Regions from separate parts of the Rummeliibacillus sp. BSL5 genome, predicted to be linked through region 1. Evidence: a T-box and tRNA genes for the amino acid it is inferred to sense, from the RefSeq annotation. Region 1 holds a T-box; the other holds one or more tRNA genes.
What was found. A T-box is a leader RNA that pairs with one kind of tRNA and senses whether it is charged. The one in region 1 lies ahead of thrS (threonine--tRNA ligase), so its partner is inferred to be a tRNA-Thr.

Region 1 (6,135 bases):
GTTGAGATAAAAGAAATAAACCGAATATGAAAATAAAACTTCCTAAAGGCATTGTCTAATTTTTTCTCATTTTCAATAGTTGGATTACATATAGCAGTAACAAATAAATCCTCATGGTCCTTATTTTTAAGAAAGGAAAGAACAATATTATTTTTTAAAAACTCCTCATTATCCAACTTGAACTTTTGAAGGGCATCCGTACAATATCCTTCTGTCATGTTAAATTCCATAATAATTACCTCCACACCTACGCAAAAAGAGAATGTATGTTCTATTTTTGGTTGTAAAAAAATGACTAGCAATGTATAGTCATAAATAGGTTTATTCTACTTTTTGTCTGAATATTTACTTTTTAATTATACCATTTTTTACAATAAAATCTAATGCTTTTCGTAAAATTCTTTTATTTTTTTAGAGGTTGAGGCTGTTTTTTCTACAAGCTCTATTAAGTATTCTCTCTGCTCTTCTGGGCATTTATCCAAGCACTGAGTTAAGTATGCTTGTGTTTTCCTAGATTCACAATAGCATTTAACAAACAATTCTTTAATTGTTAAGGAATCATTCATCTGATTTCCTCCTTTCTTTTAAAAGGTTTTTTAGATAAAGATAAAATATTTATATTATAATTATTTAATTCTCTATTCTCTGTATGTAGCATTAGAATGTCATAAATTTCTTGTTCACTTAACCTTTTATTTTGTTTATATTCATGCTCTTCAATCAGTAAACCTAACGCTCCTGCTACATGTGGTACAGCCATTGAAGTACCTGATAAAATCGCATATTGTTGATTTAGAAATGTTGAATACACATTAACTCCAGGAGCATAGAGATCAACATACTCATTTGTATTTGAGAAATGTGCTATTTTTTGATTCTGATCAATTGCCCCAACCTCAATCACTTCTTCATAAGCTCCTGGATATCGATATTCATTCGTACTAAATTCTCCATCACCATCATTTCCTGAAGCTACTACAACTGATATTCCATTATTTATCGCTCTCTTTACAGCGTTGTGGAGCTCCGTCGAAGATTGCTTTGTACCAAGTGATAGAGATATGATTCTAACTCTTTCATTATTTGGTCCACGCCAATTTGAAGCATAGTCAAGAGACTTAATTAGATTATCAATAGATCCACCGCCAACAGAATTTAGTACTTTTAAAATTAATAATTTGGATTTGAATGATATACCTATAACTCCTTTATTATTTTGCGCAGCTGCTATCACACCTGCTGCATGGGTGCCGTGACCGTTCGTATCATTATAATTTTCAGGATTCCCATAATGCTCAGTCGTAAAATTATAGCCATCAATTATCGCTTCAGATAAATCTGGGTGACTACTATCACAACCCGTATCTATAACAGCAATGACTACCTCTTGCCCAGAAAACCCCCTTTTCCATTTTGTTTGAGCACCTATTTCTAGAATGTTCGTTGGGATAACTTCTTCCATATTACTCATAGAAACTAATGCTTCATCCGGTATTAATTTAACTTCTGTATCTTCCATAGAAAGACTCCTTTTATTAGCTTTTGTAGAATAAAGAAATATGATTAAAGTATTCTACAACCTTTTTATCCAGTAATTTTAATAATTAGAGCATTTATAGATTACTTAAACACAAAAAAACCAGAAGAACTGACTTAATCAGCGCTTCTGGTTTCTTTTTTTATTCATATTTGCCCTGCTTCTGCTGTGGATATAAATTAATCCAATAATTCTTTTGCTAATAGTGTGTAGCTTTGTTTTCGGCTTTCGATGCTGAATTGGTTACAATTGAACATCGCTTCGTCAAATCCATATTGCTCTTGATCTCGGCGAATAATATCGCCTACTTCCTTCGGTGTTCCGACTAGATGCAATTTGCGATTTTCTTCAATCATCATTTTGTCCATTTCAGTCAATGGATAGTCTTTTGCTTCTTCTGGTGACAAGGTTTGGATTAAGTTGCCTTGCATCAGCTGTAGTCTAGAAATATCAATCGGCATTGCTAAGAATTCTGCTTCTTCTTTTGTTTCCGCTACAGTTGTCGCATATGTCACCAAAATTTCTGGTGTTTCCATAAAGTATGAAGGCTCGAAATTAGCGCGATATGTGTCGAAGATTTCTCTCGTCATTCCACCATTGAAGAATTGAGCAAAGGAGTAACCCATTCCCATGCGACCTGCTCGTACGGCACTATTACCAGTCGAGCCTAATAACCATGCTTCAGGAAGTTCTACGCGCGCTGGTGTCGCCACGACTGAATCGTAGACAGAGATGCCTGATTTTTGATCGTTCATCAACTTAAGTGTTGTTTCAATTTCTTTATATTGATCCGTCATCTCAGGTCGTTTACCTTTTGCCATCGCATAAATAGCATAAGTATCCCCGCCTGGTGCGCGTCCAACGCCAAAGTCGATGCGGCCAGGTGACAGTGCGCTTAATGTTTTGAACACTTCCGCTACTTTTAATGGTGAGTAATGCATCATCATGATGCCGCCTGTGCCGATACGAATACGGTTTGTTTTAGCAGCCAAGTGAGCCGCTGTTACTTCAGGCGCAGAGCTTGCAAGCGATTGCCCGTTATGATGCTCTGCCATCCACATACGGTGATAGCCTAGCTCTTCGCCAAGAATCGCCAATGTTTCGCTGTTTTTTAAAGCCTGTGCCGGTTTAGCCCCTTTTGGAATCGGCGCTTGATCTAGAATAGAGAGTCTCATGTTACTCATCCTTCCTTTTTTCATCTATCTGTGTAAATGTGATATTTATACGTCATAATGCTAGCGGAAGTTTAAGGGGATGTAAAATGATTGGATTGGTGAGGAGGTTAAGATAATAAATTGTTCATAATTAAAATAGGTGTTGCTAAATAGTTCTACTTATCATAATATATATAATAATTTTAATTCTAAAGAAGCACTGATAAGGACATGAATCACTTTTACGGTTTACAGAGAGGGAAGTTTTGCTGAAATCTTCCTAACGCAGGAGAGTAATTTACCACCTTTGAGCTGTATCGGGGAATCTAGTATCCGGTACCGTCTATGCTACGTTACAGCACCAAAGCCATAAGTTGTTTTCTAACTTATGGGAAGTTGGGTGGAACCACGGGTTAAAACGTACTCGTCCCTTTATTAGGGATGCGTGCGTTTTTTTGTATTTAACGGAGGATTCCATTGATTGGCATGAAAAATTCAAAAGCGATGATAAGGACAGGAATTATTTTTACGGTTTACAGAGAGGGAAGTTTTGCTGAAATCTTCCTAGCTTAGGAAAATAATTTACCACCTTTGAGCTGTATTGGGGAATGTAGTATCCAATACCGTCTATGCTACGTTACAGCATCAGAGCCATAGGCTATTCTTTAGCGTATGGAAAGTTGGGTGGAACCACGGGTTAACAACACACTCGTCCCTTGTTTAGGGATGCGTGTGTTTTTTTATTATAAAAATAGGAGTGTTTAACATGATGAATGATCAATTTATACAAATTCAATTTCCAGATGGCAAACAACAGCAATACGAACGAGGCCTAACACTAACAGATATTGCCAACTCCATTAGCCCCAGTCTTTCTAAAAAGACAATTGTCGGTTATGTAAATGGGATACCTACAGATGTAGCACGTCCGATTACAGAAGATGCACAGATTTCCTTATATGATGCAGCTTCAAAAGAAGGAATAGCAGTGGTTCGCCATTCAACAGCCCACTTATTGGCGCACGCATTAAAACGCATATATCCTTCTATTCATTTTGGAATTGGTCCTGTCATTGAAGATGGTTTTTATTATGATGTGGAGCTGGATTCCCCTATCACTCCAAGTGATTTACCTCAAATAGAAAAGGTCATGAAACAAATCATTAATGAAAACGTGCAGATAAATCGAAAGGAAGTTTCACGCGAGAAAGCTAAGCAATTATTTGCGCATGATCCATTAAAACTTGAGTTGTTAGAAGACATTCCACAGGATGAAACAGTTACTGTTTATGAACAGGGTGACTTTTATGATTTATGCCGGGGTCCCCATATACCTTCTACAGGTAAGATCCAGCATTTTAAATTAACAAAAGTGTCTGGGGCATATTGGCGAGGCGATAGTAATAATAAAATGCTTCAACGCATCTATGGTGTCGCTTTTGCAACAAAGGATGAGCTACGTGACTATTTCGTCTTTCTAGAAGAAGCAGAAAAGCGAAATCACCGTAAACTTGGAAAAGAGCTTGAGTTATTCATGTTCTCAGAGGAAGCACCCGGCATGCCTTTCTATTTGGCAAATGGCCAGATTATACGGAATGAGCTCGAGTCCTTTTTACGAAATTTACAGGCTGAGTATGATTATAAAGAGGTGCGGACTCCACTCATGATGAATCAGAGATTGTGGGAGCAATCCGGTCACTGGGATCACTACAAAGAAAACATGTACTTTACACAGGTTGATGAACAAAGCTTTGCCTTAAAACCGATGAACTGTCCTGGACATATGCTCATTTTCAAAAATGAACGACATTCCTATCGTGATTTGCCTATTCGCATGGCGGAATTCGGGCAAGTTCATCGACATGAATTCAGCGGTGCTTTAAATGGATTATTACGCGTTAGATCATTTTGCCAGGACGATGCTCATATTTTCGTTACACCAGAACAGATTGAAGACGAAATTACTCTTGCATTAAAGATCATCGACCATGTGTATAAAGTATTCGGGTTTGAATACGAAATAGAATTATCAACACGCCCAGAAGATTCAATGGGAAGCGAGGAACTTTGGAATCGTGCTGAAACAGCTTTAGAAAACGTACTAAATAACTTGGGGTACCCTTACAAAATCAATGAGGGTGATGGTGCGTTTTATGGTCCCAAAATTGATATTCACATTAAAGATGCCATTCAACGCAGCCATCAATGTGCTACAGTACAGCTCGACTTCCAGCTACCAGAGAAGTTTGATTTAACATATATAGACAAACAAAATGAAAAAGCTCGTCCGGTGGTCATTCATCGCGCAGTATTCGGTTCCATCGATCGTTTCTTAGGCATTTTAATTGAACATTTTGCAGGAGCCTTCCCTGTTTGGCTCGCTCCTACACAGGTACAAATTGTCCCCGTTTCTCAGGTGCACCTAGATTATTGCTTAAAAATCCAATCTCAGCTAAGACAATTAGGAGTACGAGTTAAAATTGATGAAGACGAAGAAAAATTAGGCTATAAAATAAGAAGAGCACAGATGCAAAAGATTCCTTATATTATTGTGCTTGGTGAAGAAGAGTTAAAAGAAAACGCAGTAAATGTTCGAAAGCACGGCGAAAAACAATCAATCAGTATGCCGTTTAAGGATTTTAAAAAGAATATTGTAAAGCAAATAAATGAACGCAGCATTTAAAACAAACAAGGGAGAACCTAATATTGGTCCTCCCCTTGTTAATTTACTTATTTATATTTTTAATGACAGCCATTTCTTTTCCAAAGCGATCCCATGATTGCTGAACGGGCGAGTATCTTCGGGACTTAAATTGTACTTTTTGGGGAGTAAACTTCTAGAGGGCGGTTGTTAAATGAGTATGAACGGTAGTAAATGTGTCCTCAGTGATGGTAAATCAACAGAGAACGATGGTAAGCATTGAAGCTAGGCATTGTGGCTATTAGTCGATATTTGCATAATAAATTTTCAACTGCAATAGTTGGCCATAATTTAGCATTCACTATATTTTACAAGTATGCTTTTCTTTTGTGTATATTTATTTGATGTTTGTAATATTGTCAGCCATTTTACACAGGTTTCTTCATATTATATACTCGTTTAAACAATTGAGTTTGGGAGTGATTTTTATGTTGATTAAACCTTTTGCACCCACCCATTATTTAGATTCCTTGCGAAAACTGAGTGATCGGTTATCAGCGACTCATCCTTTGAAACAGGAATTGGAGAGGCAATGGAGAAATATAGAAGCTGGCGATTTAGGAGAGAAAATTATAGTTGATACTCTTGGTCAGTTGCATTCACCTGAAAAGTATTATGTATTTCATAACTTATCTCTTGTATTGGAATCTAAAATACAAATAGATATTTTGCTGTTAACTACAAATTTTGCAGTTGTGTTTGAGGTAAAGAATATCAAAGGAACGATAGAATTAAGACAAAAT
Region 2 (6,135 bases), 230 kb from region 1:
CAGGTTCAACAAGCGCATTTGCAGCTTCTAAATACAAAGTATCAAAAGGTAAACTAATAAACGCTAAAACTGGTAAGGTTGTAAAAGGTTATGTTGTTTATAATTCAAAACTTTACTACAATGGCAAATTGAAAACTGGATACAAAACAGTTGGTTCAGGTAAAACAATCAAACTTTATTTCAATGGATCACTTAAAAAAGGTTACAAAACAGCAAAAGAAAATAAATTGTTGTTCTACAATGGATCACTTAAAAAAGGCTACAAAACAGCTGGTAACGGTGAACGCCTTTACAAAGATGGCTATCTTGACAAGGGCTACGAAGTATATGGTGATGTTGATAAAGATCCATCTCTATACTATAACGGCTACCTTAAATCAGGTTACAAAACAGCGAACAACGCAACTTTAATGTTCTACAATGGTAAATTATCAGAAGGCTACAAGACTGATAAAAATGGTACAGTTCTATATAATGAAGGTCGCTTAAACAAAGGATTTGTAAAAGTAGAAGATAAATTTTACAATGACGCAGAGCTAGCTAATGGAACTTTTGAGTATGAAGGTAAAAAAATTGAAATAAAAGATGGTATGGTAGTTTCTTTAAATGTTGAATCTGTAAAAGCTATTGATACTACATCAGCAAAAGTTTCATTTAGCAAAGCAATTGACTCACTTGACAAATCTGCATTCGAAGTAGTAAACAAAGCGACTGGTGAAAAACACGTAGTAAAAGCAGTTACATTGTCTGAAGATAAAAAATCAGCTACTTTAGAATTCTATAATGCATTTGCAGCTAATACTACCTATACTGTAAACACTAAAATAGGTGAAGATAATGTTACAAATGATTTAGTAATAGGTTCATTAAAGCCATCATCAGTGGAAGTAGCAAATCAAACTGTACAAGCTGATACTAATACAGTACTAGATTACAAAGTTAAAGACGAAAGCGGAGTAGATATTACTGCTTCATACCAACCTGGGACAACTGGTGTATCATTTGAATCAGCGTCTACTGCGATTAATAAAACAACAGGTGTAATTAACCTTGCTAAAGGTTCATCTATCAAAGCGAAAGTTGTAATTAAAGATGCTGATAAAGTTTTAGCTGAAAGCTCTGAAGTAACTATTTCTGCACAGGAAGCAGTAGCTTCAACAATTTCTGCTTGGACTGTAACAACTAGTGTTACTCCTGATTTCTCTAAACCAGCTTCAACAATTTATGGTTCAGGATATTCTTTAAAAGCTCAAGCAAAAGATCAATTAGGTAATGTAATTGCTGGTAATTTCACATATGAATCACAAAATAATGGTGTGGCAGTAGTTGATAAAACAACTGGTACCATTACACCTATGGGAACAGGCGTGGTTCCTGTGAAAATCTCATTAGTGAATGATGGCAAAGTAGTAGATACTAAAACAGTTGAAATTAAAGTAAACGCTGCAAAAGCAGTAGACTCGATTAAAGCTGAAAAGTCTTCTTTATTATTATCTAATACATCTGCAGATTCACAAGATTTAGCTGTTTCAGTTAAAGATCAATACGGTAATGCTTTTAGTACTGAGTTGAACAAGGAAGTTTTAGATAAAGACGGTAAAGCACTTGCTAAAGATGTAAATGTACCAACTGTAAAAGTGGAATCTGTAGCTGAAAAAACAGGTGAGTACACAGTAAATATTGCAACAGATAGTACGACAACTGCTGGCACATATACTGTAAAATTAGTAGCTGGTGAAAAATCAGCTACATTCACAGTAACTGTAAAACCTTCTGGGGAAGCAACTTCTTACGTTGCTAAAGAAATTCCAACGACAGTTGATTTAAAAGAAGCTTCTTTAAGCTTTTCTCCTAAGTTATATACTTCAGATGCTGAGGGTTTAACAGTTAAAGATGTAACTTCTGATGCAACAGTATCTGTTTCAGATAACGAAGGTGTAACTGTAAGTGGGGGTACAGTAACTGTTAATAAAGAAAAAGTTAAAGCTGGGGATACATTCACAGTTGTTGTAAAAGTTGGTCTTAATACTGTAGCTTCTAAAGTTGTAACTATAGTTGATACAACTTCAAAATATACTGCTGATTTTAAAGGGTACACTTTAACAGGAGAAATTAAGGGCAATCTAACTAATTTACTATCTAATAATGTAAGAGTTTTGATAGACGGTAAAGAAACAGATGTTTCAAAAACATTGAATGTTAAATCTACAAAATTTGTTGCAACTGATTCTACAGTAGTAAAGAATGATGGAGAACTTGCTGAAGGTACTGCGACCGTATATGTACAAGAAATTACTCTTTCAAATGATAAAGTTGTTACTTTCAATACACCTGTAAAATTCACTGTAAATGTTACTAAATAATTATCTCAAATGCATGGAACTAGTTTATAGGTAAACAGTTTAAGAAAAAGACCTTGATCTCATAGTAGATAAGGTCTTTTTATCTTTCGAGAAGTTCTAAGAGTTAATTGGTGTTTATCTTTTTGTGTGAATATATATTTTGAGGAAATACAAAGTAAACTACAAAAAATAAAACCCCTTCAACGTGAAGGGGTGGCATGTATTTAAGTTGTCGATTTTCTAATATGCCGACTAAGAGAATCGAACTCTTATCAGTGGATTACGAGACCACCGTTTTGCCATTAAACTAAGTCGGCAACAGTTATTTACACCAATAGTATAGCACTTTTATTTTCTTAATTCAGATTTCATGATTTAGGTGATATTCAAAAATGCCCTAGCATTATCTTGACTTATTCTTCTCCAATGCAACTGGGAAGAAATGAATTATTTTTCTTCCTCTTGTCCCTCGCGTTTCCACTTTCCACTTTTAAAGGTTTTCTTAAAATCATCATCATTATTGATGGTCGATTTGGCCAAAAGTATGAGTGTTAGGAGCATTGTGCCTGTTCCAACGATAAGATAGAACATAGTGAATACTTTTCCTATCGCTGTTTCAGGGGAAAGGTTGGTATCGATGCCGGTTGGAATAATGCTCACAACGCAGAAATAGATGGCGTCTAGAACGGCCCAGCCTTCTTTTTGTGTATAAAATAACACGCCTGACAGAATGATGAAAAATAGGGTAGTAATAAGCGATAAAAATAAAGGATGTTTTGATGATTTATACAAAGCTTCTAGCAGTCGTTTTAGTGTTAGGATAAATGAAATCAAAGTGAAAGAATTCCTCCTCGTTATTATTCATTGAATACAGTATCATGCAAGGGAAAATATTTCTAGGTTGAGGGGTGGGGTAGTCGGATAAGCAGGATTAGAAATTGAAAAAACTGCTCACAAAGCATATAGCATTTGCTAGCAGTCAGCATGTTGTATAACTACTTTATAACGCGTGAAACCGTCATTCCGTCGCCGATCGGTATTAATACAGATTGCAACTGAGAGTGTTCTGCGACTGTTTTATTGAACTCTTTCATGAACTCACTATAACGTTTAGGCTGTGAGTTTGAATCTGCAACACTCCCGCCAGCTAAGACATTGTCTGTGACAATAATAGCACCAACTTTGGCAAGCTCGATACAAGCGTTTAAATAGTTGATGTAATTTAGTTTGTCTGCATCTATAAAGAAAAAATCATATTGTTTATTATTTTCTTTTAGAATTTGGAGGCTTTCTAGTGCTGGACCAGTCAAGTAGGTAACTTGATTACCAAAGCCTGCTTTGGTTAAATTTTGATGAGCGAGGGTAGCATAGTTTTCCTCTAATTCGAGTGATGTTAAATAACCTTCGCTGCCAAATCCTCTTGCCAAGCATATGCCGCTATAGCCGCCAAGTGCTCCAATTTCTAGTACTTCTATAGCTTGTGATAAAGACACCAGCATTGTAAGAAGCTTACCAGAGCCGGGTGATACGGAGATAGAACGCATTCCGTTTTCTTCAATTGATGTCAGCACGTCCTCTAAATCTGTATCTGTTGGAGCGAAGAGGCTATCGATGTATTCATTGATTAATTTCATCTGCTGGATCTCCTATCATTTCTGAAGCTTCTTTAGAAGAATTTTCAATGTTTACCATTTCATCACTTTCTTCTAAATCAAATAGCTGTATGAATTCGTTGATAACCATATCGAGTGCCTTTAACTCGCCGATTAAGATTGGCTTAATAGTTTCAAATTCGGGTTCGTCTAGTTGCTGTTTGATAGTCATACGTTTTAGCTGAATCATCTCTAAAAACGCTATTGCTCTGCCGCGCCTAAATGTTTTAGGACCCTTTGTATGATGGCCGCCATGATGACGATGTCGGCCGCCTCTTTCCTCATTTGGTCTCATACCGCACCTCTTTCTGTATACAATTGTATACAATCGGAATATAAAATTATTGTATACAATTGTATACAATAAATCAATATAAATTATAAGAGCGAATTTTTATTAATAAATTGCTACTGGATTTTTGAATGGAAATTGGACATATAAAAAAGCCGATTCAATTTAATAGAATCGGCAAATTGTTATTTTGATTGCAACACCTTAAGCAGAAAAAGAGGTATCTTCATCATACGTTTTATACGGGTGGGTTGTGTGATTAGGCGATAGAACCATTCAAGATTAAGCTTGATAAAGAGTTGTGGCGCGCGGCGAACATTGCCTGATAACACGTCCAAACTGCCGCCTACGCCCATCATGACACAGTGCTCGAATTGATGGCGGTGGCTAGCTATCCATTCTTCTTGTTTGGGAGCTCCCGTAGCAATAAAGATAAAATCAGGCTTTAAGGACGCTGCCTGAGTAGCTACTGCGTCTCTGTCACCATAGCCATCAGCAGTCCCCACAATATTAATATGGGGGTAGAGGGCGATTGCCTTTTTAGCCGCTGCTTCTGCTATACCAGGCTTGCCACCATAAAAGAAGAATCGATTTTTATTAACATCAGCATTTTTCATAAATGCATGTACTAATTCATAGCCTGGTATCCGTTCCCGCAAAGGCGTACCTAATATTTTAGAACCGATGACAACGCCTATACCGTCTGCGACTACATAGGTGGATCGCTGTACGTATTGTTCATATTGTGCATTTTCTTTTGTTAGCATAACAATTTCTGGATTCGCTGTTACGATTGAAATGGGTTCCTTATTGCTGGTTGCCAAGGTCAAGACATGGCTAACAAACTCTTTTTTGGTAGTATCTACAAAAGGAATGCCCAATATATTTATCTTTTTCATTCAACTTACCTTCCATAACACGTTTTCCCTCATTATATACCACGGAAAGGAATCTTTAAATAAACCGAGTAGACATTATAAAGGAGACCTATGGAAAAGAAAGTAAGGTGTGCATATAGTGCTGAAAATAGGGTAAAACAAATAAGTAGAAATACCTTCGAAAAAAATCTATTTTCTCATTCTATTCTTTGGAATTTATGCTATGATAATCTTTGTGAAATTGAATCTAGAAAGCCGAATTGATAAAATTTTGAAACTTTCATATAGGCTCATTCGTCTATAGTATTGACAATTAAATAATGATAGGAAGTGGATGTGTGATGACTAAAAATCGACGGTATCAGCCAAAGAAAGCATCCATCAAAAGAATAGCTGTATCCATTGTATTAATAGCAGCCATTATCTTGGGTGCGTTTATGCTCCTAACCAAAAATGAAAAGTCAGCAAATGAAAATGAACATATTAAAGTAGAAAAAATCAATAAGCCTAAAAAGGAAGAGACAAAAAAGAAAGAAGAACCGAAAAAGGATCAAGAGGATAAGGTGACAGCTAGCCGTCAAGAGGGAAGTGTGACCAATGATATTCCTGCAACTGGCCAGCCAACGACGACCAAAGAAGAAACAAATGTTGTTATGCCTAAAAATGATACCTCTGCAATTATTGCAAACGCTAAAACGCAAGTCTATACGATCGTGACAGATTTGCAGCAAGGTTCTGGGTTCCTATTTAACAAAAAAGGAGACATTATCACGAATGCCCATGTGGCGAAAGATGCTTCTTATGTTTTAGTTTCAAATGAGCATGGCCAAGAGTTTCAAGGTCAGGTAATTGGAATTTCAAAAAAGACAGACGTTGCTCTTATACGTGTACCAGAACTGGAAGGGAAAGACCCGCTCGTTTTAGATACAGCACCAGCAAGACTTAACACGCCTGTTATTGCAATTGGTAGC

Region 2: it encodes a tRNA-Thr, which carries the amino acid that the T-box ahead of thrS (threonine--tRNA ligase) is inferred to sense. The anticodon was not compared.

The regions. Positions count from the first base shown of each region.
Region 1 is NZ_JAVGCV010000001.1:1,853,338-1,859,472, forward strand. It holds gene RCJ93_RS09175 (sigma-70 family RNA polymerase sigma factor) at 1-230, opposite strand, end outside; gene RCJ93_RS09180 (hypothetical protein) at 381-566, opposite strand; gene RCJ93_RS09185 (S8 family peptidase) at 563-1,519, opposite strand; gene RCJ93_RS09190 (LLM class flavin-dependent oxidoreductase) at 1,717-2,712, opposite strand; T-box leader at 2,903-3,126, shown strand; T-box leader at 3,187-3,411, shown strand; gene thrS (threonine--tRNA ligase) at 3,461-5,374, shown strand; gene RCJ93_RS09200 (nuclease-related domain-containing protein) at 5,821-6,135, shown strand, end outside.
Region 2 is NZ_JAVGCV010000001.1:1,625,422-1,631,556, reverse strand. It holds gene RCJ93_RS08215 (hypothetical protein) at 1-2,363, shown strand, start outside; tRNA gene RCJ93_RS08210 (tRNA-Thr) at 2,589-2,659, opposite strand; gene RCJ93_RS08205 (potassium channel family protein) at 2,790-3,176, opposite strand; gene RCJ93_RS08200 (O-methyltransferase) at 3,338-3,976, opposite strand; gene RCJ93_RS08195 (hypothetical protein) at 3,960-4,289, opposite strand; gene RCJ93_RS08190 (WecB/TagA/CpsF family glycosyltransferase) at 4,472-5,185, opposite strand; gene RCJ93_RS08185 (S1C family serine protease) at 5,506-6,135, shown strand, end outside.